DNA from 2 places in the Sphingobacterium sp. UDSM-2020 genome. Region 1 is predicted to be linked to the other one. Evidence: riboswitches for the same ligand, from Rfam matches in the RefSeq annotation. Region 1 holds a riboswitch; the other holds the start of a gene.

Region 1 (3,943 bases):
TTTGCGCTAAAGAAACGGCTTCAGATATCGTATGCCCCTGTGCCAGATAAGCGGCTATTGCAGATGATAGTGTACAACCGGAACCGTGTGTATTCTTCGTTTTAATTTTTTTACTTTTAAATATTTCTGGGTGACTATTCTTATCAAATAATATAGATTGCAGCGTATCTTGTTCCAGATGCCCCCCTTTTACCAAGACACGCTCACAACCTAATGCAAGGATGCTTTCCCCTGCAACGTACATATCTTCTAAAGTTTCCACTGATACCTTGGCAAGTATACCTGCTTCATCCATATTCGGTGTAATCACATCTGCTAAAGGGAATAGTAGGTCGATCATTGCAGCAATAGTTTCTTCCTCAATAAGCTTGTGGCCACTGGTCGCAACCATAACAGGATCAAATACAAGGGGTACTTTTTTATATTTTTGAAGCGTCTGTGCGATCGTAATAACCAATTGTGGTGTATGCACCATTCCTATCTTTATGGCATCAGGAAAGACATCGTCCATAATAGATTCAATCTGATCTGCTACAGCTTCCAGCGCTATAGGATAAATTTTGCGGACACCCATCGTATTTTGTACAGGCAATGCTGTCAGTACTGAAGTAGCGTAGCATCCTAATGCTGAAAAAGTTTTGATGTCGGCTTGGATTCCGGCTCCCCCACTGCCGTCGAAACCTGCGATCGTCAGCGTACTTGGATAACGGTATTTTTTCATTTCAAAATTTCATTTTTAAGTTCATAAGCTGCTTTTTCTGGATCTTCACTTCCACATATAGCAGATACTACAGCTAAACAATCGGCACCTGCTTGTATAACACGACGAGCATTTTGTATGTGAATATTGCCGATAGCAACCAGCGGTTTGTCTGTACGTTGCCGAATCTCTACAATACCCTTTAAACCCCATTCTGTGATAGTGTCTTTTTTCGTTTCAGTATTAAATACAGGGCTGATACCCAGGTAATCGGATAATGGAATTTGCTCATTTTTTAACTGTTCAAGATTTTCAATAGAATAACCGACTAGAGGTCTTGGGCTATACCAGACTTCTCTAATACCACGAGGAGAAATATCACGATTACCAACGTGAATACCATCCGCACCTACTTTTTGGGCCACTTCAAGATTATCATTGATGATTAGCGGAATTGTGTATTTATCAGTAATCTCTTTCAATTGTTTAGCTTTTGCTAAGTATAGTTCAGATGTTAGATTTTTTTCTCTAAGCTGTATGACATCGACACCACCCAGAATTGCTTTCTCTGCTACGTGAAGGAAATTTTTCCCACGGCAATCCTGCTCTGAAATTACGAGGTATAGCTGATAAGGAAAAGATGTATCTAAATTCATAATATGCCAAATTTTAATGTATTATTAAATTCAGCCTCAGTGATATTATATAGTTTATCAAGAAGTTTAACTTGCAAACTACCCGGCCCATTACTTTCCTTCTCAGCTAACTCCCCCGCTACTCCGATTAGAGCCATTGCAGCAGTTACAGCCTCTGTTTTATTGGTGATTACAGCCATAAATGCGCCAATAAGCGCAGTTGCAGAACAACCTAAACCGGTTACTTTTGTCATCAAAAGATGTCCATTTTTTAGATGAATCTCCTGACTCCCAGAAATCACGATATCTGTTTCACCAGAAATACAAACAATGGAACCATATTGTTGATGAAGATCCAATGCTGCCAAAACTGCTTCACCACTTTGAGAAGTACTATCCACTCCTTTCGTCTTTATAAGATTAGTTTTGTTTAGTGCGATAATTTCAGATGCATTACCTCTTATGACAGTGGGTTTTTCACGAAGCAATTCTTTTAGAATATGATCGCGATAAGATGTCGCCCCCGCTCCAACAGGATCTAAAACCCAAGGTTTTCCTAAATGAGAAGCAGTATTTGCGGCCAATAACATAGATTCGGACCAAACTTCGTCTAATGTTCCTATGTTAATAACAAGTGAATCGCTGATTGTCACCATCTCGACTACTTCAGATTTAGCATGCGCCATAATGGGTGAAGCACCAACAGACAACAAGGCATTGGCAGTATTATTCATGACCACAAAATTACTGATATTATGTACGAGTGGCGATTGCGCTCTTACTTGTTGGATATACTTCCAAAGTGTTTTTTCCATGTTCATTTCATTTAATAAAAAATCGAATGCTTTAGGAAAAAACCACATACAAAACAGCACAGGTGTACTGTATTGCTTTTCCCTACGTCGGTATTAGCCGTATCAGGTTCAAAGGGACTCTCTCAATTCTTTTTAGAATACCCCTAAAGCATAACAAAGATATAAAATATTAACATTCATTCTTATAGCTATGAAAGTTTATATTGATAACCACAGGATGTATTTTAATACAAGATTGACACCATAATAAAACAACATCAATTCCTATCAAACAGTTGTTTTAACTAAGCTGGCTAATTTTTTCCACTTGTTTTGAGGTAGATGGGTTAATTTATTCATACTATAAAGATGCAAATAAGTAAGATGAAAGAGCTATCAACAAACTATTTTGAATATATTAATTACAGCAACAGAAGAAAAAATACATATCTAATTATTGAGTTATTTGATCTCATCGATTAGAATCTCTTTCAACCAGAATATCAATATTTTTTAAAATAATATTATTCAAAATGTATAACCATTGAAATATACTATTTGTATCTCACCTAGGAGACTAATAAAAAGATGATAATAAAGTATAAAATTAGGGTAAAAAACTTTTATTTTTTTTTTAAAAAGTGTTTTAATCTTTATGTTTTATTTTATATTTGCAATGCCTATTCTTAACAAAAAGAAAATAATTTCATAAAGATTTTATTTTAAATAATATTTCTCTTTTAAGATTTTTTCTGATTGTTAAGTGCTAATCAAACATTATTACGCATTCTATTAATTTAAGATCTAATAATCTTGTTAATTTATGTCAACGATAATTTAACTATTCAAACTAGCTAATAAAAACATAAAGTCAATAAAAAACACACTAACCAAAGAAAAAATTATCAGAATAATACCAACTAAACAATTTTATTTTACCTATTTTTTTATGCATGTATTTTTAAAAAGAACCACAGGAATTGCGTTATGCACGCTATTTAGTGCAACCTCCTTGTTTGCCCAGCAAACCATAAAGGGCACAATTTCTAATGAAAAGGGCCCTATAGCGGGAGTGACAATTACAGTTATCGGCTCAAATCGAGCTGCACAAACTTCACATGATGGAACATTTTCTATCTCTGCTAATCAGGGAGAAAAGCTTCGTATTTCGATGATCGGATATCAAAGTGAGGAAATTACTATTGGTAGTAATAATAGTTTGAAAGTGAGTTTAAAAGAAACTTCTGCATCTTTGGACGAAGTTGTGGTAACAGGCTTTGGTGAGTCGCGTGAGAAACGTCAATTGGGTTATGCAATGACACAAATCAGTGGTGACGAAATCCGTCGAACGAATGCGATTAATCCTATTGCCGCACTACAAGGAATGGTTCCTGGTTTACAGGTTAATGTCGGCACTGGAGGACCACAATCGACTCCAAGATTTCAGATCAGGGGAGCGGGATCATTAAACCAATATGGTAATACTCCTTTGGTGGTTGTCGATGGGATTATTATGGATGAAGAAGTTGTGCTTCCTAATCGTGGTGGAGATCAGGATTTTGGTAATGTGCTTAAGAATATTAGTCCAGACGATATAGCAACAATCTCAGTTCTAAATGGAGGCTCAGTTACAGCATTGTATGGAAGTCGTGCAGCTGGTGGGGTTATTCTAATCACAACAAAAAAAGGATATTCACAAAGAGGATTTGGTATTGGTTTTACACATACTCAGGGCTTTGATAAACCATATGCTACTGCGGATATGCAAGACAAATATGGTCCTGGATCTAATCCAAATGCAGTATATGTGGCTG
Region 2 (3,943 bases), 2.2 Mb from region 1:
ATGAAGGGTCTATACTTCTTACTTTGGCTGAACTATTGTCCAGATATTGTCTTGAAATATATTTTGATAATAGTGCAATTTCTACTGAACGAAGAGGGCGATAAGTGAACTCGCTTGATAAAATAGTTGCCGGAGAAAGTGCAATATCTGTTTTTTTAATGAATTCTCCACTCGTTTCATCCGTGTAATTTTTGATTTTGTTCTGACTTAGTCCCGCTGTTGCTTTCCAACCAAAGTACGCTGAAATTTTCCATGCGGCATCTACTTCTAAGCCTATTCTATAGCTATTTGGGATATTCATTCTCAATGGAGAACCTACATTATTAAGTGCTCCGGTCGGAATAAGTTGATCTTTATAGAACATACCATAAAAGTTCGTACCGATGTTAAATGTTTCATTATTGAAGCGGTAGCCAGCTTCGATATCTTGCATTTTCTCTGGTTTGGGATTGTTTCCTTTTAGATCAACAAAGTCATTTCTGACAGGTTCTTTACTAGCATAGGCATATGAGGCGTATAAATTTGAATTTTCATTGATGAGGTAAGTAATTCCTAATTTTGGATTTACAAAATTGAATTTTCTTTTAAAATCCATTCCTTTGATTTTATCGTCATCACCTTTTACTTGGTAATTAATATTACGATACTGTATATCCGCAAATAATAACCATTTTTCGAATGTAAAGTCTGCTTTCAGAAATGTGCTGATGTCATCTTTTTTAGCATCATTGAGATAGTATTTATCCCCTAAGTTGCTGGCGGAAGCATATTTTGCCCAGATTATTTCACCGTAATGATCTCCCTTATATTGATTTGCAGCTCCACCCCATGTCAATTTTATTGCCTGTGAAGGATTATAGTTGAAGGAAAAGGTAGTCCCATAGAAGTAATTATCTAACCATCTTCTCCTTACCAAATCGGTTTGTTTGATGGTATCGGTTCCTGAAATGACTGGTGGTAAATTGTATTTTGAAAAGTCGTCTTCAGGTCGGAATTCTTCGTAATAGCCTGCACCTCTGGTGTAATGTAATGCCGCATTAAAAATTAGTTTTTCATTGATAAAATTGGTGTAATGTAACTGGTGATGTGTTTGCGTGTAGTTGTCTGTTTGGTTTTTATATAGGTATTTGTTGTAAGTGCGACCAGAATTTAGTAGATTTTCTGTTTCTAGCTGTGTATAGCCATCATTGACGGCATAATCTTTCATCCCCTCTACATCATTATTTAATCTTGGCTCTGGTGTTCCGTACCAAGATTGATATGTTTTTTCCTTGCCAGAGAATACAATGGCCTTTAAAATATGTTTGTCACTATAATAACCTCCATCTACATAAAAAGACTTTAAATCGGAAGATGCTCGGTCGATATAGCCATCGCTCAAGATACGTGAGAGACGAACATTAAAGGCAAATTTATTATTTAGTAGTCCTGAACCTACTTTCAAAGTATTTTTCCAAGAATTATAAGAACCGAAAGAGTTGTTGAATTCTACGTACGGCTCTTTTTCGAGTGTATTGGATTGTATGTTTAGTGATGCCCCGAATGATCCCGCCCCGTTTGTAGAAGTTCCAATTCCTCTTTGAATCTGGATACTCTCGGTAGAGGATGCAAAATCGGGAAGATTGACGAAGAATGAGCCCATACTTTCCGCGTCATTCAACGGAATTCCATTCAATGTTACATTTATGCGGGCATTATCAGATCCTCTTATTTTCATATTAGTATATCCTATACCTGCTCCTGCGTCCGATCCTATGACGACAGATGGTGTTTGATCTAGTAGGTATGGAATATCTTGTCCGAAATTGTTTTTAGCGATATCTTGTTTGCTAATATTTTTATAGGTTGTAGAAGAGTTGTTTTTGGCACGTGTTGCCATGACCAGGACTTCTTCTGTTTTTATAGCACGTGGTTTTAGAAAGATTTCAAGATCAGTATTTTGTACCAGATCAATCTGCTTCTTTTCTGTACTATAGCCTATGTAAGAGATTGTTATGGCGTATTGTCCATCAGGTAATCCTGAAAACTTTGAAGTGCCATTTCGATCAGTTGTTAAATTCTTACTCTGATTTTTTGTCAGAACGATACTTGCGCCCTGTAACGATTTTTTTGTTTCATTGTCTAACACTTTGATGGATAAAGCGTTTTGAGCTGATACGGATAATGTTATTCCTAGAAATAGCACTGTGCTGATTAAATTTTTAATCATGTTTTTTAATTGAATTTTGAGTTAAACAAACTATTGCTAGGGGTTACAACAGTTTTTCACTTATTTAACTAACCTTTTCCCTCCGCCAGCATTATCTGGATCAGGTGCACAACACATAAATGTATTGTTGGGTATAATCTCAGCCTTTATTCGTGTTCGTAGAACAAGGCACCCCTTATTGATAATGCGAAGGTATTAAATAAAATCTGTACTAAAAATATAATGTAAAAATGGATGTTGAGGAATTGAGTTTTGGAATATCAATTTGTTTTGCTCGTAAAAATAAGTGGAATAGATTTTCGTTTATAGGATTGTATTATGATGAATGTTGTGTTGCTTTATCTTTAGCTTCTTTCGGATTTTAAAGTAGCTGTATTGATCCAGTTTCTTTTTTTAATAACTAAAAGGATGTCCATTTATAATTCCATGATTTATCGATGCTTCACTGACATAACGTCATTGAATCGCTACAAAAATGAATAAAATTGTGGTTTTTAGATAATATATTGGCTGAATTTAAACTTATTCCCTACCTTCAAAAAATATGCTAAAATTCAAACTTTTAGCTCATGTTAATTATTTTTAGCAACAAGGGAGTTTTTATTAAGGTTTAAATTTATGTTACATTCTTATAAGTTAATTTATCTAAAAGTCTTTGATTTTTATCACGATTAAATAATTAAACTAATTGTGTAAATTTGTTTTTTTTAATGGTAATATTTTTTTTACTAAATTTTGGCACGAATTTTAACGTTAATAACCACAGTTCCTTTGCGTTGACCTGAATGCTAAGTAACTATTAAAGTTTTTATAATAATGAAATATTTTAGCGCTACCTATATCTTACCAATTACATCTTTACCTATTAAAGATGGAGTGGTAAAAGTTAATGATGATGGTGAAATCCTTGGGATTTATGAAAGTAAAGACGTAGAATTGAGCGGCCAGCATATTGAAAAATTTGAAGGAGTTATTGTTCCTGGATTTATTAATGCGCATTGTCACTTAGAATTGTCCCATATGAAGGGTACGATTCCGCAAAAAACTGGATTACCAGCTTTTCTTTCTTCGGTTATGACAAGTCGTGGCACTTCTTTAAAAGTGATTGATAAAGCGATGGCTGCTGCTGATGAAGAAATGTACAATAATGGTATTGTGGCAGTTGGAGATCACGTGAATTCTGATAACACATCTAACATTAAGGAGTCTAGTAAGATTCTTTACCACACTTTTGTTGAAGTCTTCGGAGTAGAGCCGGATGAAGCTGATGGTCGATTGCAGGAGGCTAAGGATTTGATTCATGAATTTGATCCAGCACATTCTTCAATTACACCACATGCTCCTTATTCTTGTTCGAAAATACTTCTGAAGAAATTTAAAAAAGCGGTTTCTGATGTTAATATTATCAGTATTCATAATCAAGAGAGTGATGAAGAAAATAGATTATTTCGTTATAAAACGGGAGGATTTATCGATTTCTTTAAAGTAATAGGGAAAAATCCTGATTTGTTTAAAGCTCAGGCTAGAAATTCAATTCAGTCATATTTACCATATTTACCTCATCCTAATAAGTTGATCTTGGTTCACAATACGTATACGTCATTGAAAGACCTTGATTTTGTGGACCGAATGGGCCGTGATATCGTATGGTGTTTATGTCCGAAGGCGAATCTTTATATTGAAGGTCAATTGCCAAAAGTAATGAACTTTGTAAACGATAATCAAAAAATTGTA

Evidence for each region. Region 1 has a riboswitch for thiamine pyrophosphate ahead of thiM (hydroxyethylthiazole kinase). Riboswitches for the same ligand answer to the same signal wherever they lie in the genome.
Region 2: linked by a shared signal. The riboswitch ahead of JAZ75_RS05280 (TonB-dependent receptor) and the one ahead of thiM (hydroxyethylthiazole kinase) in region 1 are both predicted to bind thiamine pyrophosphate.

Annotation. Positions count from the first base shown of each region.
Region 1 covers NZ_CP066166.1:5,131,762-5,135,704, forward strand. Annotated here, with positions in the region: gene thiD (bifunctional hydroxymethylpyrimidine kinase/phosphomethylpyrimidine kinase) at 1-721, opposite strand, end outside; gene thiE (thiamine phosphate synthase) at 718-1,356, opposite strand; gene thiM (hydroxyethylthiazole kinase) at 1,353-2,150, opposite strand; TPP riboswitch at 2,213-2,305, opposite strand; gene JAZ75_RS21700 (SusC/RagA family TonB-linked outer membrane protein) at 3,079-3,943, shown strand, end outside.
Region 2 covers NZ_CP066166.1:1,213,146-1,217,088, reverse strand. Annotated here, with positions in the region: gene JAZ75_RS05280 (TonB-dependent receptor) at 1-2,209, opposite strand, end outside; TPP riboswitch at 2,270-2,395, opposite strand; gene JAZ75_RS05275 (amidohydrolase family protein) at 3,026-3,943, shown strand, end outside.